Regions from separate parts of the Streptomyces sp. NPDC054956 genome, predicted to be linked through region 1. Evidence: riboswitches for the same ligand, from Rfam matches in the RefSeq annotation. Region 1 holds a riboswitch; each other region holds the start of a gene.

Region 1 (4,158 bases):
TCACCGGGATTTCCGCGCGCGACGGGTCGCGCACGGGCAACGGGCAGGTCTTCGGACTCGCGGGCACGTCTGCCGGGGGCAGACACCTACCGGCCGTCGCTTCCCGGGCCCGTCGGACCCAGTGCGTATGACGGCTTTCGTTCCCACTCACCGCTGCGGGGCAGTCCCGGATTCCCACCGGGTTCCCTCTTGCGACGCACCCGTCTGGCGGACGGGGGCGAACCAGCTGCGTCGGCAAGCCTAGGGCGTCCGGCGCGAACGCGCGCGAGCCCGTACCGCATTGCGGACCGTGAGATGGGACACGGTGCGGGTACGGGGCCCTGCGCGCGGCCCCGTACCCGCCGGTGTCAGGCGCCCCGGCGCAGGGCGATGGTGTCGCCCACGTTGATCACCTTGTCGCGGTCGGCACCGGCGAAGGCGGAGCCGTCGACGCCGACCTTCCAGGTGTCGGAGCCGCTGTCGGCCCGGCCGTTGACCGCGGTGATCGGGCCGCCACCCGACGACGGGGTCACGCTCGTGACGCAGCCCGCCGGGGTGGCCGAGGCGGCGGCCGCGTTCAGGACCTCGCCGAGGGTGGTGGTCGTACCGCTCGGGGTGAAGGCGACCGAGCAGACCTTCAGGCCGCCGGCGCCGTCGTCGACGGTGAGCGCCAGCTTGGTGGCGGTGCCCGCGGTGAAGGAGGCGGCGGAGACCCACTGCGGGGCGCCGGGCGTCACCGGAACGGGCGGCGCGGAGGTGAATCCCCCTCCCGCGACGGCGCGCAGGGCGTCGATGGAGGCGTAGGCGGACGGGCCGGTGTCGGCCGGCTTGTACTTGAAGCCGCCCGCCGGGTCGTACTGGTTGGCGATCAGGAAGTCGACCGGGGTCTTGCCCGAAGGCGTGAGGAAATCGCCCGTCTGCGGGTTGATCCCGCAGGCGTTGAGCCCGGCGACGGCCCAGCCGTTGGAGCTGGTGTTGACCCCGTAGAGGGAGTTGAAGGCACCGGTCGGGGCGAGCCTGCCCCTGAGGAAGTTCTTCGCCCGGACCACGCCGGTGTCGGTGCCGGGGACGCCCGAGACGCAGAGGGCCGCCATCGCCGCACCGGTCATGTCCACGTCGCCCTGGGCGGCCAGGGCGGTGGGGTTGCCCTCGGCCTTGCCGAAGGTCCAGCCGCCGTCGTTGTGCTGGTTGGCGCGGATGCGGGCGACCATCGAGTCGGTCAGCGCCTGCGGGACGCGGTTGGCGCCTGCCCGGGTCTTGGCGCCGCCGAGCGAAAGGGCCGCGAAAACGGTGCCGTTGAAGTTTCCGGAGGGGCCGAAGTAGCCCGGCTCGGCGGTCTGCCAGTAGGAGTAGACGTTCGCGATCAGGTTGCGGGAGGCGGAGACGCGGGCCGGGTCGATGCCCGCGGCGTACGCGTTCAGGGTGCCGCGCTCGTAGTCGGTGACGACCGGGGCGGCGGACGGCCAGCCCGCCGTGGAGAGCAGGTCGCGGTAGACGGTGCGGGCGTTCTTCGTGGTGTCGCCGCCCGGGGCGACGTCGACGACGGCGGTGCCGGAGGCGGCGAAGGCACTGAACGCCCACTCGTTGGACAGGCCGGAGCCGGCGTACGAACCGTCCGCCGCCTGGAGCGACTTGAGGTAGGCGACGCCGTTCGCCCTGGACGTGGCGAGCTGCGCGGGGGTCGAGGTCGCGAAGGCGGGGAGCGCGGTGAGGGCGAGGGCCCCGAGCACGGCGGGCACCGCGAGCGCGAGCCGGCGGGGCGCACGGAGGCGGGGCGCGCCGGAACGGGACGCCACTGAACTGGGCGCGCCGGTACGGCAGGTACCTGAAGTGGGCGTGCTGGTACGGGACATGGCCTGCTCCTGGAATCGGCGGACGCCGGCCGCTCCCCCGCGCCGCGAGGCCGTGCGCGGGCACGGCAGGGCACGCCGGGGGCCGCCGCCCGGAACGCGTGGTACGGCTTCCTGTGGTGCTTCGCCGCATGGGCATTCGGGCTCGGAGACGGCCCCCGCCGTCCCACACCGTTGCGCGTCAGCTCCGGCCTCTCACCGGATTCCCCCATGTGGCAGCCCAGGACGCTACCCGAGCGGTCAAGAGGTCCGCCAGCGGCCCACCGGCCCCTCGCTCGAGGGCGGTTGGAGCCAGAGGGGCGCCGCCTTGACGGTTCGCACGCATCCGTGTTGCACTCCGGCTGACAGTCACTCAGCACCAGGGGAAGCCGGTCGAAGTCCGGCGCTGACCCGCAACCGTAGACCCGGAACCCTCCGGGTGAGCCGGAACACCTGGCGCACCGTCATGAAACGCAGAACGCAGAACGCCGTCGCGGACTACGGCGTGGTCGTCACCGCTCCCCCACGGCGCCGCCGTGCGCGGGGGGCGCCACCACGCACGCGTCCGCCCGGCCGGCAGAGACGAGGGCCGCGGTGGGCACCGAACAGCAGGCGCGACGGCGGGCGCGACGGCAGGCCGTGCGCAGACGCCGGCTGCTGTCCCTGGCGACGGCTTCGTTACTGACGCTCGCCGCGGGAGTGGCGTTCCTCACCGTCCCGCCGGCCGCGAGCGCCGACCCGGTCGGCCGGTGCACGGCCACCGCCGGCGCCGTGGTCGCCGTGGACTTCGGCCCGTTCGGCGGCAAGGTCGAACGGGGCTGCGACACCACGCCCACCACGGGGTACGAACTGCTGCACACGGCCGGGTTCACCACGGAAGGCACCGTGCACGACGGCGACGCCTTCGTCTGCCGCATCGGGACCGGCGCCTTCAACTCCGGTACGCGCTACCCGACTCCGGCCACGGAGGACTGCGTCCTCACCCCGAAGTCCACCGCCTACTGGTCGTACTGGCACGCCTCGCCCGGCGACAGGAAGTGGACGTACAGCTCCCTCGGCGCGAAGACCCGCGAGCCGAAGCCCGGCGACGTGGACGCCTGGGTGTTCGGCGGGACCGACGCCGGCGGCGAGTCCGGCCAGCCCGCCTTCTCCCCCGACGAGGTGCGGGCCGGCGGTGCGGGCCCCACCCCGGACCCCACCGGCCCGAAGCCGCCGGACGTACCGCCGGGCGCGGTCGACGTCCCCGCCGCGACCCGCTGGCTGACCGGGAGGCTGGCCGACGGCGAGCGCGTGCTCAAGGCGGACTCCACCGACCCGGACTACCTGGCCACCACCGAGGTGGTCTACGCCCTCGCGGCGGCCGATCCCAAGAGCCCCGCCGCCCGGAAGGCCGCCGCTTTCCTCGCCGCGCCCGCGCACACGGAGGCGTACGCGTACCCCTCCGGCAAGGACCTCGCGCCGGACGCGACGGCCGCCGCACGGCTCGCGCTCGTGGCCGAGGCGACCGGCCGGGACCCCCGCGCCTTCGGCGGGCACGACCTGCTCGGCGATCTCGTGAAGTACGTGTGCACCAGCGGCGCCGAGGCCGCCGATCCGGTCCCCGGCTGCGCCACCAAGGGCGACTTCCGTACGCCCTACCAGGCCGATGGCCAGGCCCTGGCCGTGATCGCCCTGCTCAACGGCGGGGTGACGCCGCCCGCGGACGCCGTGAGCCGGCTGGCCGCCCTCCAGTGCGAGGACGGCGGTTTCAGCGGCATGCTGCTCCGCCCCGGCGACTGGTGCGACAGCGACGCGGCCTCCACGGGGCTGATGACCCTGGCCCTGAAGCGGGCCGGCGGCCACGATCCGGCCGTGCGGAAGGGCCGCGCGTACCTGAAGAAGGCCCAGTTGCCGACCGGGTCCCTGCCCGCGGCCTCGTACACCACCGCCGGCAGCGCCTTCTCCACCGGCGTGGCCGCCCAGGCCCTGCGCGCGCTCGGCGACCCGCTCTTCGCCGACGCCGCGGTCTCCTGGCTGTCCAGGGCCCAACTCCCGCAGGGCGCCTTCCCGTTCGAGGAGCCGGACACCGCGCCCGTACTGATGGCCACCACCGCGGCCGCCGTCGCCGGCGCGAAGACGGACCTGGTGGCGCTCACCACGAAGAAGCCCGACCCGCCGAAGACCCCGGACCCGGACCCCGCCACGCCCCTGCCGGGCGACGGACCGGACCTGAAGAAGGGCACGGCGTACCTCACCGCCCCCTCCCGGCTGATCCAGGGCCGCTACTACGAGAACGCCCCCGGCAGCGGCTTCGCCGACTACGGCCTGACCATCGACGGCGCCTTCGCCCTCGCCGCGACGGGCGAGGACA
Region 2 (4,158 bases), on a different contig from region 1:
GTACGGGGAGCAGTCCGAGCCCCGCCACGGCACCGGCCTTCGACTCGACCTCGTCCTCGATGTGTTCGCCCAGGACCTGGAACCCGCCGCAGATCCCCAGCACCGTCCGCCCCTCGGCGGCCCGCCGCGCCAGTGCGTCCGCCAGCCCGCGCTCGCGCAGCCAGGCGAGGGCCTTCACCGTGCCGCGCGTGCCCGGTACGACGACCAGGTCCGCGTCGGCCAGTTCCTCGGCGCGGTCCACGAACCGGACCACCACCCCCGGCTCCGCCGCGAGCGCGTCGACGTCCGTGAAGTTCGACATCAGCGGTACCGCGCACACCGCGACTCGCAGCACGTCCTCGCCGACGGGCGGGGCGACCACGGATTCCCGTACCGCTCCCCGCAGGGAGACCCGCAGGCCGTCCTCCTCGTCGATGCCCAGCCCGTGCTGGAAGGGCAGCACCCCGTACGTCGCCCGTCCGGTCAGCCCGCGCAGCATCTCCATGCCGGGCTCCAGCAGGGTCACGTCGCCCCGGAACTTGTTGACCATGTAGCCCGCGATCAGCGACTGGTCCTCGGGGGAGAGCAGCGCCGTCGTACCGAAGAAGGACGCGAAGACCCCGCCGCGGTCGATGTCGCCGACCACGACCACCGGGAACCGCGCGGCGCGCGCGATGCCCATGTTCACGATGTCGGTCCGGCGCAGGTTGATCTCGGCCGGGCTGCCCGCCCCCTCGCAGATCACGGCGTCATACGTGCCCCGCAACTGCTCCAGGCAGTCCGTGACGATGCCGAGCAACTGCTCCTGCCTGCCGCCGTGGTAGCCGCGGGCGCTCATCTCGCCCACCGGCTTGCCCAGCAGCACCACCTGGCTGCTGCGGTCGCTCCCGGGCTTGAGCAGCACCGGGTTCATGAGTGCCGTCGGCTCCACGCGGGCCGCCTGGGCCTGCATGGCCTGCGCGCGCCCGATCTCGGCGCCCTCGCGGGTCACGAAGGAGTTCAGCGACATGTTCTGCGCCTTGAACGGGGCCACCTTCACGCCCTGGCGTGCCAGCCAGCGGCAGATGCCCGCCGTGACCACGCTCTTGCCCGCGTCCGATGTCGTACCGGCGACGAGGAGCCCCCCGCCGCGCTTCGCGCCGCTCATGCGCGCCGCCCCTTCTTCGTCGTAGGCGAGTCCTGCGCGATCCGCGAGATCCGTGGGACGAGCGCCCGGGCCGCCACACAGGCCCCCAGCGCCACCCACGTCACCTGCCGCGACAGCCGTACCGCCCGCTCGATGTCCGCGACCTCCACGGGCCGCCCCTCCTCGCCGTTGAGCACGGCCCGGTGCTCGACCCGCCCCCCGTACGCGAGGGTCCCGCCCAGCCGTAGGCCGAGCGCCCCGGCGAACGAGGACTCCACCGGCCCGGCGTTCGGGCTCGGGTGCTTGGCCGCGTCCGCGCGCCAGGCCCGTACGGCTCCCCGCCGGTCGGGGCCGGCCAGGACGGCGGCCAGCGCGGTCAGCCGGGCGCCCGGCCAGCCCGCGACGTCGTCGAGCCGGGCCGAGGCCCAGCCGTAGCGCAGGTGGCGGGGGGACTTGTGGCCGACCATCGCGTCCAGGGTGTTCACGGCGCGGAAGGCCAGCAGCCCGGGGACTCCGGCGACGGCGCCCCACACCAGGGCCCCGACCACCGCGTCGGAGGTGTTCTCGGCGACCGACTCCACGACGGCGCGGGCCATCTGCTGCTCGTCCAGGGAGTGCGGATCGCGTCCGCACAGGTGCGGCAGCCGCTCCCGGGCCGTCTCGGCGTCCCCGGCGGCGAGTGCGCCGCCGATGGCGCGCGCCTCCCGGCCCAGCGAGGTGCCGCCCACGACGGCCCAGGTGGCGGCGGCGGTCAGGGCGATACGGGCGGCGGCGGGCCGGGAGCGCACGGCGCGGGCGCCCAGGACGCCGATCGCGGCCGCGCCCCCGGCGCAGACCAGGGTGTGTACGGCGCCCCGCGCGCGGTCGTCGCGCCACAGGGCCCGTTCGACGGCGGCGGCGGCTCGTCCGAAGGCGGCCACGGGATGCCCTCGGCGCGGATCCCCGAGGATCCGGTCGCCGATCAGGCCGGCCGTGGCGCCGTACGCGAAGACGCGGTCGGCACGCATGGTGGCAGGTATGTCCTCACTCAGGGTCCGCGCCCTGGTTCGACGTGTCCGGCGGCGAGAGTTCCTGGCTCCCGGTCGCACTCGGCCCGAGCGCTCCGGTGACAGTGGCGGGACCGCGCCGGAATCGCACCGGACTTCCTCTCCATGCCGCCGTATTGGCTCGGGCAGTCCACCACGCACCGCGAAGGCCCGTCAACTCGCCGTTGACCTGCGACGGGGTGACGCGGACGGGCGCGCCGGGGCACGCGGGGGCACACGAAAGCTCCCCCCGGGAGAAACCCGGAGGGAGCCTTCGAAAGGGGTGCCCGCGCGTCAGGAGACGATCAGGTAGATCCCGTAGGCCACGGCCGCCGCGCAGAGCGCGAAGCAGGCGTACGCGCCGCTGCGGGCCAGGGTGGCGGCGCCGCCCTGCTCGGTGGCGGCCTCGTGCTTGGAGAGCCCCATCAGACCCAGGGTGAAGAGGGTCACGAGGGCGACGGTGGCGGAGAGGCTGACACCGAAGACGGAGCCGAGTGCTTCCCAGTCGATCTTCATACCGCTGATTCCTCTGTCGTTCTCGGGGTCAGACCGCGGCGGCCGGAGCTGCCGGAGTCGTGGTCGCGGCCGGGATGGTGGCCTTCAGTTCCTCGTCCGTGACCGCGGCGGTGCTGCCGGCGGCGGCGACGGTCGGGGGAACGGTGACGGCCGCGATCGCCGTGGTGACGACACCGGGCTCGCCGGCCTCGGCCGACGGGACCTCGTTGACGTTGTTGTGGTCCACGACCTGACGGCGGGAGATGAGCCAGATGGCCACGCAGGAGCCGACCAGGAAGAGCGTGACGGCGGCGACGCCGATGTCACCGGAGCGCATGACCAGCTCTGCGCCGGCGGCGACCAGGGCGGCGGCGGGCAGGGTCAGGCCCCAGGCGAGGAACATCCGGGAGGCGGTGGACCAGCGGACCACGCCGCCCTTGCGTCCCAGGCCCGAACCCATCACGGCGCCGGAGCACGCGTGGGTGGTGGAGAGGGAGAAGCCGAGGGAGGAGGAGGCCAGGATGACGCTGGCGGCCGAGGTCTGGGCGGCGAAGCCCTGCTGCGGCTGCAGGTCGGTCAGGCCGCTGCCCATGGTGCGGATGATGCGCCAGCCGCCCAGGTAGGTGCCCATCGCGATGGCCAGACCGGCGGAGACGATGACCCAGACCGGCGGGTTGGAGCCGGGAGCGATGGCGCCGCCGGCGACGAGCGCCAGGGTGATGATGCCCATCGTCTTCTGCGCGTCGTTGGTGCCGTGGGCGAGCGAGACCAGACCGGCGGAAGCGATCTGGCCGGCGCGGTAGCCCTTGGCCGAGGTCTTCTCGCCCATGCCCTTGCCGACCTTGTACGTGACCTTCGTGGCCAGGTACGCGGCGGCGCCGGCGACGATCGGAGCGGCGACCGCGGGGATCAGCACCTTGGTGACGACGACGCTGCCGTTGACCGCGCCCATGCCGGCCGAAGCGACCGCGGCGCCGATCAGGCCGCCCATCAGGGCGTGCGAGGAGCTGGAGGGCAGTCCGACCAGCCAGGTGACGAGGTTCCAGAGGATCGCGCCGACCAGGGCGGCGAAGATGACCTCCGGCTGGATGCCTTCCTCGTTGACCAGACCCTTGGAGATCGTCTTGGCGACCTCCACGGACATGAAAGCGCCGACGAGGTTGAGCACGGCGGACATGGCCACCGCAGTCTTGGGCTTGAGGGCGCCGGTCGAGATGGTGGTGGCCATCGCGTTGGCCGTGTCGTGAAAACCGTTCGTGAAATCGAACACGAGAGCGGTGATGATCACGATCCCGAGGAGAAGCGTTATGTGCTCCATTTACCCAGGCTTCTGTTTGACGTCAGTGGTTAGTGGACCGTAGGCAACCTGGATGAACGGAAGGTGAACTGGCAGGGGCGAGGCGGTGTATCAACACGGCACGGGATCGGGACCTTCGCCCCGATTCGGGTGTGGATATATCGATTAATGCATGTCACGGCGGGGTGTCCGCACCATTACGGGCGGGACTTCCGGTACGCCGCCCCGCGCGGCCG
Region 3 (4,158 bases), on a different contig from region 1:
CATCGTCGCGGGCGGCTGGGTCGCCGAGTCCTCGCTGGCGGACACCTTCACCCTGGAGAAGGAGACGCTGGTCATCTGGATGGTCGTCTACGGCTTCGTGGCGTCCGTCCTGCCGGTGTGGATGCTGCTGGCCCCGCGCGACTACCTCTCCACCTTCATGAAGGTCGGCACCATCGGGCTGCTCGCGGTGGGCGTGGTCGTCGCCATGCCGATGCTGAAGATGCCCGCGGTCACCGACTTCGCCTCGCGCGGCGACGGCCCGGTCTTCGCCGGCTCGATGTTCCCGTTCGTCTTCATCACCATCGCCTGCGGAGCCCTGTCCGGCTTCCACTCGCTGGTCTCCTCGGGCACCACCCCGAAGATGATCCAGAAGGAGACCCAGGTCAAGGTCATCGGCTACGGCGCGATGCTGACCGAGTCCTTCGTCGCCATCATGGCGATCATCGCGGCCTGCATCATCGAGCCCGGCCTGTACTTCGCGGTCAACTCCCCCGCCGGGGTCGTCGGCGCCACCGTCGAGACGGCCTCGCAGGCGGTCGCGAACTTCGGCTTCTCGATCTCCCCGGAGGAACTGACCCGGGCCGCGAAGGACGTGGAGGAGGCCAGCCTGCTGTCCCGCACGGGCGGTGCGCCGACCTTCGCACTCGGAATGTCGGAGATCTTCTCCTCGGTGATCGGCGGCGCCTCCATGAAGGCGTTCTGGTACCACTTCGCGATCATGTTCGAGGCCCTGTTCATCCTGACCACGGTCGACGCGGGCACCCGCGTGGGCCGCTTCATGCTCCAGGACACCCTCGGCAACGTGCACAAGTCCTTCAAGGACGTCAGCTGGAAGCCCGGCGTCTGGTTCGCCAGCGCGGTCGTCGTCGGCGGCTGGGGCTACTTCCTGTGGGTCGGCGTCAAGGACCCGCTGGGCGGCATCAACCAGCTCTTCCCGCTGTTCGGCATCGCGAACCAGCTGCTCGCGGCGGTCGCCCTGGCCGTCTGCACCACCCTGCTGATCAAGTCCGGCCGGCTCAAGTGGGCCTGGGTGACCGGCGTCCCGCTGGCGTGGGACGTGGCCGTCACCCTCACCGCCAGCTACCAGAAGATCTTCTCCGACAACCCGAAGATCGGCTTCTTCGCGCAGCGGGACGTCTACCAGGACGGCATCGACGCGGGCAAGATCCTCAAGCCCGCCAAGACCATGGACGAGATGCACACGGTGGTCACCAACGCCACCGTGGACGGCGTCCTGTCGGTGCTCTTCGCCCTGCTGATCGTCATCGTCCTGCTCGACGCCGCCCGCACCTGCTTCAAGGCCATCCGCAAGCCGGAATCGGTGACGCTGGCCGAGGTCCCGTGGACCGAGTCCAGGATCATCGCCCCGGCCGGGCTGATCGCGACCCCCGAGGAGCGCGCCGAACTCGCCGCCGCCGGCCTGGACTCGGGCGGGGGCCGCGTGAAGGAACCCGTCCAGGAACCCGCGTGACGGGCCTGCGGCACGCGCTCGACCGGGCCCGGTTCTTCGTACGGGAGTTCTCGGGCGAGTCCGCGTACGACCGCTACGTCGCCCACGCCCGTACGCACGACCCGGACGCGGAGGTCCCCAGCCGCCGGGCCTTCGAACGCGCCCGTACGGACGCCCGCGAGGCCGACCCGCGCGAAGGATTCCGCTGCTGCTGAACCCGTAGGGCCCGAAGGGCCGTCACGCCTCCCGCACCCCGGGAAACGTGGCGGCCCTTTTCCCCGCCCTGTCGCACACTCGATGCCATGGACATCCTCATCAGGCCGGCCGTGCCCGCCGAATACGAAGAACTGGGCGAGATCACCGCACGGGCCTACCTCGACGACGGGCTGCTCGACTTCGCCGAGGACGACCCCTACCTGAGCCGGCTGCGCGACGTCGCCGGCCGGGCCGCCGACGCGCAGGTGCTCGTCGCCGAGCACGACGGCACGCTGCTCGGCTGTGTGACCTTCGCCCCTCCCGGCAGCCCCCTGTGCGATATCGCCGGACCCGGCGAGGCGGAGTTCCGGATGCTCGCCGTCTCCCCCGCGGCACGCGGACGCGGCGCCGGCGAGGCGCTCGTACGGGCCTGCATCGCCCGCGCCCGGGACCTGGACGGCGTGAGCCACCTGGTGCTCTCCACCACCGAGAAGATGCTCGGAGCCCACCGCATCTACGACCGGCTGGGCTTCGTCCGGACGCCTGAACGCGACTGGTACCCGGTACCCGGCCTGCCCCTGCTCACCTACCGTGTCGAGCTGTGACGGTGCGCCCACTTCGGTGAACGACACAACATGTGGGGGCTACCGCATACGGTCGCCCCCACATGTATGCTCATGGCTGCTGTCGCCGCAGGGGAATCCGGTGCAATTCCGGAACTGTCCCGCAACGGTATGAAAAGTCCGAGGACCTGCCGACAGTGCGCCCGGGTCGACCGAACCGGGTGCCGACACGTCCGGGCCTCGAGGTTGGGCCGGTGGACGCCGTGCGGTGTACGCGTTCCTGCCACGCCCGCATGCGCCTCCCCGTGCCCGCCCGCCGAAGACCGGGCCGAGCGAGGGAGAGCTCCCGCCGTGACCATCGCGCCTTCCGCACCGCGCGCCGAGTCCGTTTCTGGCGACAACACCGAGGGCCCGGGGGCCACGCTGCTGCGTACCCTCACCGAACTGACGGCGGACCTCCCCGACACCGACCCCGGCCGGGTCGCCGCCGCCGCGCTGCGCGGCCGCAGCGCCGCCGCCGACGAGGCGGAGCTCCGTACGCTCGCCACCGAGGCGGCCGCCGGACTCATCTCCGAGGACCCCGCCTACTCCCGGCTCGCCGCCCGCCTGCTGACGCTGGCCGTCCGCGACGAGGCCGCCGGCCAGGGCGCCACCTCCTTCTCCGGCTCCGTCGAGGTCGGCCACCGCGAGGGCCTGATCGCCGACCGCACCGCCGACTTCGTGCGCCTGCACGCGAACCGGCTCGACGCGCTGGTCGAGCACGCGCTCGCCGAGGGCGCCGACGACCGCTTCGGCTTCTTCGGCCTGCGCACCCTGCACAGCCGCTACCTGCTGCGCCACCCGATCACCCGCCAGGTCATCGAGACCCCGCAGTACTTCATGCTGCGCGTGGCCTGCGGCCTCGCGGAGAACGAGTCGGTCCAGGCCGTCGAGGAAGTGGCCTCGCTGTACCGGCTGATGAGCCGCCTCGACTACTTGCCCTCCTCCCCCACGCTCTTCAACTCCGGCACCCGGCACCCGCAGATGTCCTCCTGCTACCTGCTGGACTCGCCGCTGGACGAGCTCGACTCGATCTACGACCGCTACCACCAGGTCGCGCGCCTCTCCAAGCACGCCGGCGGCATCGGTCTCTCGTACTCCCGCATCCGCGCCCGCGGTTCGCTGATCCGCGGCACCAACGGCCACTCCAACGGCATCGTCCCGTTCCTGAAGACGCTCGACGCCTCCGTCGCCGCCGTGAACCAGGGCGGCCGCCGCAAGGGCGCCGCAGCCGTCTACCTGGAGACCTGGCACGCGGACATCGAGGAGTTCCTGGAGCTCCGCGACAACACCGGTGAGGACCAGCGCCGTACGCACAACCTGAACCTGGCCCACTGGGTGCCGGACGAGTTCATGCGCCGCGTGAACGCCGACGCCGACTGGTCGCTGTTCTCCCCGGCCGACGTCCCCGACCTGGTGGACCTGTGGGGCGACGCGTTCGACGCCGCCTACCGCAAGGCCGAGGCCGACGGGCTCGCCCGCAAGACCATGCCCGCCCGCGACCTGTACGGCCGGATGATGCGCACCCTCGCGCAGACCGGCCAGGGCTGGATGACCTTCAAGGACGCCTCCAACCGCACGGCGAACCAGACCGCCGAGCCGGGCACCGTCGTCCACTCCTCGAACCTCTGCACCGAGATCATCGAGGTCACCAACGACGGCGAGACGGCCGTCTGCAACCTCGGCTCGGTCAACCTCGGCGCCTTCGTCGTCGACGGTGAGATCGACTGGGAGCGGCTGGACGAGACCGTCCGCACCGCCGTGACCTTCCTCGACCGCGTCGTGGACATCAACTTCTACCCGACCGAGCAGGCCGGCCGCTCCAACGCCCGCTGGCGTCCGGTGGGCCTGGGCGCGATGGGCCTCCAGGACGTCTTCTTCCAGCTGAAGCTGCCCTTCGACTCCGCCGAG
Region 4 (4,158 bases), on a different contig from region 1:
CGTCCGCCGAGAAGCCGGCGGCGACCGAAGCCACCGCCTCCGGGGCCCAGTTCGCGTCCTCCATCGCCTGGACCAGCGCGCGGGCCGTCTCCTCCGCCTCGTCGGCGGTGGTACGGGTGGCCGCGGACTCGTCCAGCCCGAGCGCCTCGCGCAGACCCGGGAGCGCGGTCGTACCGCCCCAGATCTGGCGGGCGCGCAGGATCGCCAGGACCAGGTTGACGCGCGAGTCGCCGGTCGGGGCGCCGCCCAGGACGTGCAGACCGTCGCGGATCTGGGCGTCCTTGATCTCGCAGAGCCAGCCGTCGACGTGCAGCAGGAAGTCGTCGAAGCCGTCGTCGTCGGGGCGCTGCTCCAGACCCAGGTCGTGGTCGAGCTTCGCCGCCTGGATCAGCGTCCAGATCTGCGCGCGGATCGCCGGCAGCTTCGCCGGGTCCATCGCCGAGATCTGGGCGTACTCGTCCAGGTGCTGCTCCAGGCGCGCGATGTCGCCGTACGACTCCGCGCGCGCCATCGGCGGCACCAGGTGGTCGACCAGGGTGGCGTGCACGCGGCGCTTGGCCTGCGTGCCCTCGCCCGGGTCGTTCACCAGGAACGGGTAGATCAGGGGGAGGTCGCCGAGCGCGGCGTCGGGGGCACAGGCCGCCGACAGGCCGGCGTTCTTGCCCGGCAGCCACTCCAGGTTGCCGTGCTTGCCCAGGTGGATCATCGCGTCGGCGCCGAAACCGCCGTCCTCCGCGCGGGCCTGGATCCAGCGGTACGCGGCCAGGTAGTGGTGCGAGGGCGGCAGGTCCGGGTCGTGGTAGATCGCGATCGGGTTCTCGCCGAAGCCGCGCGGCGGCTGGATGAGGATGAGCAGATTGCCGCGGCGCAGGGCCGCGAGGACGATGTCGCCCTCCGGGTTGGCCGAGCGGTCCACGAACATGTTGCCCGGGGCCTCGCCCCAGTGCTGCTCCACGCTTTCGCGCAGCTCGGCCGGGAGCTCGGCGAACCAGCGCTTGTAGTCGGCCGCCGGGATGCGGACCGGGTTGCGGGCCAGCTGCTCCTCGGTGAGCCAGTCCTGGTCGTGGCCGCCGGCCTCGATCAGGGCGCGGATCAGCTCGTCGCCGTCGCCGGACACCAGGCCCGGGACGTCCTCGACGGGGCCGAAGTCGTAGCCGCCCGCGATCAGCGTGCGCAGCAGCTCCACGGCACTGGCCGGGGTGTCGAGACCGACCGCGTTGCCGATGCGGGAGTGCTTGGTCGGGTACGCGGAGAGGACCAGCGCGATCTTCTTGTCGCGGCGCTCGATGTGGCGCAGCCGGGCGTGGCGCACGGCGATGCCGGCCACGCGGGCGGCCCGCTCGGGGTCGGCGACGTAGGCGGGCAGCCCGTCCTCGTCCAGCTCCTTGAAGGAGAACGGGACGGTGATCAGCCGGCCGTCGAACTCCGGGACGGCGACCTGGGTGGCGGCGTCGAGCGGGGACAGGCCCTCGTCGTTCTCCTCCCAGGCGCTGCGCGAACCCGTCAGGCACAGGGCCTGCAGGATCGGCACGCCGAGGCCCGCGAGCGCGCCCGCGTCCCAGGACTCGTCGTCACCGCCGGCGGAGGCGGTGGCGGGCTTGGTGCCGCCGGCGGCCAGGACGGTGGTGACGACCGCGTCCGCGGACTCCAGCTCGGCGATCAGCTCCGGCTCGGGGGTGCGCAGGGAGGAGACGTACAGGGGGAGCGCCTGCGCGCCGTGGGCCTCGATCGCCTCGCACAGGGAATGCACGAAGGCGGTGTTGCCGCTCATCTGGTGCGCGCGGTAGTAGAGCACGGCGATCCGGGGACCCGTCGTACTACCGGGCGTGCGCTCCAGGGGGCCCCAGGTGGGGGAGGCCGCCGGGGGCTCGAAACCGTGGCCGGTCAGCAGCACCGTGTCGGAGAGGAAGCGCGCCAGCTGGTCCAGGTTGGCCGGGCCGCCGTGGGCGAGGTAGCCGTGGGCCTCGGCGGCGATGCCGATCGGCACGGTCGAGGCTTCCATCAGCTGCGCGTCGGGGGCCTGTTCGCCGGTCAGGACGACGACCGGACGGGTCTGGCCAGGGGCCAGGAGCAGGTCGAGGCCGTCCTGCCAGGCGCGCAAGCCCCCGAGGAGGCGTACGACGACCAGGTCGGCGCCTTCGAGGAGACCGGGGAGGTCGTCCAGGGGGAGGCGGGAGGGGTTCGCGAACCGGTACGGGACGGGGCCGTCCGCCGTGTTCGCGGCGCGAGCGCTGAGCAGATCGGTGTCGGACGTCGACAGCAGCAGGATCATGCGGCGGCAGGCCTTCCTCGGGGTTTCCGCGCCCCGGGCAGTGAGGACAGCGGGAGTTCCTGACTCATCCGGGGCCGGGGCCGCGGATTCACAGTGGCGGGACCGCGCCGGATTCGCACCGGGCTTCCTCCCATGTCGCCGTCCTCGGCGATGGCGGGCCTGTTGGCCGCCGAGGCCATCCTAGGTGCCGGGAGCCGTGGCCGGGAGCCGGGGTCGCGGGGCCGGGTGTGGCCGGTTCGGGGTGGTGATCGACACAGGGGGTGGGCGGAGAATCGTGGGTATGCTCGCCGCCATGCCCACGCCCCCTTCCGCCGTAGCGCGGGACGAACCCGTCATACGGGAACGCGGCGACGCCTGCCCAGGCGCGCTGCGCCTGCACGCCGCCGACGACGGGTACCTGGCGCGGGTCCGGATTCCGGGCGGACTGCTCGGCATTCAGCAGGCCTCCGTGCTCGGCCTCGCCGCCGACCGGTTCGGGGACGGGCACCTGGAACTCACCTCGCGCGGCAACGTCCAGCTGCGCGGGCTCGCCGACGGCTGCCAGGCCGGGCTGGCCGAACTGCTGGACGCCGCCGGGCTGCTCCCCGCGCCCGGCCACGAGCGGGTACGGAACATCGTGGCGACCCCGATGTCCGGAATCCTGAGCGCGGGACGGCCCCACGTGGTGCCCTGGGTCCTCGAACTCGACCGGATGCTCTGCGCGAGCGCGCGCGCCGCCGCGCTGTCCGGGCGGTTCCTCTTCGCCCTCGACGACGGGCGCGGCGACGTCGCCGCGCTGGGCCCCGACGTGACCGCGCTCGGCCGGACCGGCGGCCGCGCGCTGATCCGGCTCGGCGCCGCCGCCGACGCCGTGGAAGTGGCCGAGCCGGACGTGCCCGCGGCGGCACTGCTGGCCGCCGAGTACTTCCTCGACACCGCCGACACGGCCGGCACCCGCGCCTGGCGGGTGTCCGAGCTGCCCGCCGAACACACCCTGGAAGCGGCGGAGTTCACCGTACGACTGGCTGCCGCGGGCATCGACGCCACGCACATGCCCGAGGTGGAGTGGCCGTACGCGCCGCCGCCGCGGCCGTGGGGACCCGGCACGGGCAACAAGACGCCCCTGTGCGTGCTGCCCCCGCTCGGCCGGCTGACCTCCGAACAGTGGCGGCTGCTGGTGCGCGTCGCCGACCGGGGAGGCGGCGCGCTGCGGGTCACCCCGTGGCGGAGCATCATTCTCTCCTCGGCGAGCACCCGGCGGCCGGTCAACGGCTACGCCCAACTCCTGAGCGCCGGCCTGGTGGTCGGGCCCGACGGCCCCTGGGAGTCGGTGACCGCCTGCACCGGGCGTCCCGGCTGCGCCAAGTCCCTCGCGGACGTACGCGCCGACGCGCGGGCCCTCGTGGAGGAGGCGCGCGGGGAGCTGCCCGTGCACTGGTCCGGCTGCGAACGGCGGTGCGGGCATCCGCGGGGCACCGCCTGGGTCGACCTCGTCGCCACCCCCGACGGGTACCGGCTCGACGGGCACCCGGTGCCACGGAACGAACTTGCAGGGGCTGTCGCCGAAGCGCGCAGCCGACCCCCAGTGTCCGAAGACGCAGTGAAGAAATGAGCGAGTACACCGTGTTCGAGTACGAGAAGGACGGCGCCGAGATCTACCGCCAGTCCTTTGCCACGATCCGCGCCGAGGCGGACCTCTCCGGGCTGCCCGCCTCGGTCGCCCAGGTCGCGGTGCGCATGATTCACGCCTGCGGGATGACCGACCTGACCCGGGACCTGGGCTACTCGCCCGAGGTCGTCCTGCGGGCGCGCGCCGCCCTGGAGGCCGGCGCGCCGATCCTGTGCGACGTGCAGATGGTCGCCAGCGGGGTCACCCGCAAGCGGCTGCCCGCCGACAACCAGGTGAT

What was found. A riboswitch is a leader RNA that binds a small molecule or an ion and turns the genes downstream of it on or off. The one in region 1 is predicted to bind cobalamin.
Region 2: another riboswitch for cobalamin. It lies ahead of ACWGDE_RS27755 (cobalamin biosynthesis protein); the one in region 1 lies ahead of ACWGDE_RS19455 (prenyltransferase/squalene oxidase repeat-containing protein).
Region 3: another riboswitch for cobalamin. It lies ahead of ACWGDE_RS13390 (ribonucleoside-diphosphate reductase subunit alpha); the one in region 1 lies ahead of ACWGDE_RS19455 (prenyltransferase/squalene oxidase repeat-containing protein).
Region 4: another riboswitch for cobalamin. It lies ahead of cobN (cobaltochelatase subunit CobN); the one in region 1 lies ahead of ACWGDE_RS19455 (prenyltransferase/squalene oxidase repeat-containing protein).

Annotation. Positions count from the first base shown of each region.
Region 1 covers NZ_JBSGXB010000115.1:4,192-8,349, reverse strand. Annotated here, with positions in the region: cobalamin riboswitch at 26-242, opposite strand; gene ACWGDE_RS19460 (hypothetical protein) at 348-1,832, opposite strand; cobalamin riboswitch at 2,146-2,283, shown strand; gene ACWGDE_RS19455 (prenyltransferase/squalene oxidase repeat-containing protein) at 2,403-4,158, shown strand, end outside.
Region 2 covers NZ_JBSGXB010000224.1:564-4,721, forward strand. Annotated here, with positions in the region: gene ACWGDE_RS27750 (cobyric acid synthase) at 1-1,126, opposite strand, end outside; gene ACWGDE_RS27755 (cobalamin biosynthesis protein) at 1,123-2,112, opposite strand; cobalamin riboswitch at 2,150-2,300, opposite strand; gene ACWGDE_RS27760 (hypothetical protein) at 2,425-2,646, opposite strand; gene ACWGDE_RS27765 (anion permease) at 2,675-3,943, opposite strand.
Region 3 covers NZ_JBSGXB010000061.1:6,921-11,078, forward strand. Annotated here, with positions in the region: gene ACWGDE_RS13375 (carbon starvation CstA family protein) at 1-1,471, shown strand, start outside; gene ACWGDE_RS13380 (CstA-like transporter-associated (seleno)protein) at 1,468-1,665, shown strand; gene ACWGDE_RS13385 (GNAT family N-acetyltransferase) at 1,753-2,250, shown strand; adenosylcobalamin-variant (AdoCbl-variant) riboswitch at 2,330-2,406, shown strand; gene ACWGDE_RS13390 (ribonucleoside-diphosphate reductase subunit alpha) at 2,560-4,158, shown strand, end outside.
Region 4 covers NZ_JBSGXB010000027.1:15,502-19,659, forward strand. Annotated here, with positions in the region: gene cobN (cobaltochelatase subunit CobN) at 1-2,272, opposite strand, end outside; cobalamin riboswitch at 2,313-2,437, opposite strand; gene ACWGDE_RS08020 (cobalamin biosynthesis protein CobG) at 2,565-3,863, shown strand; gene ACWGDE_RS08025 (precorrin-8X methylmutase) at 3,875-4,158, shown strand, end outside.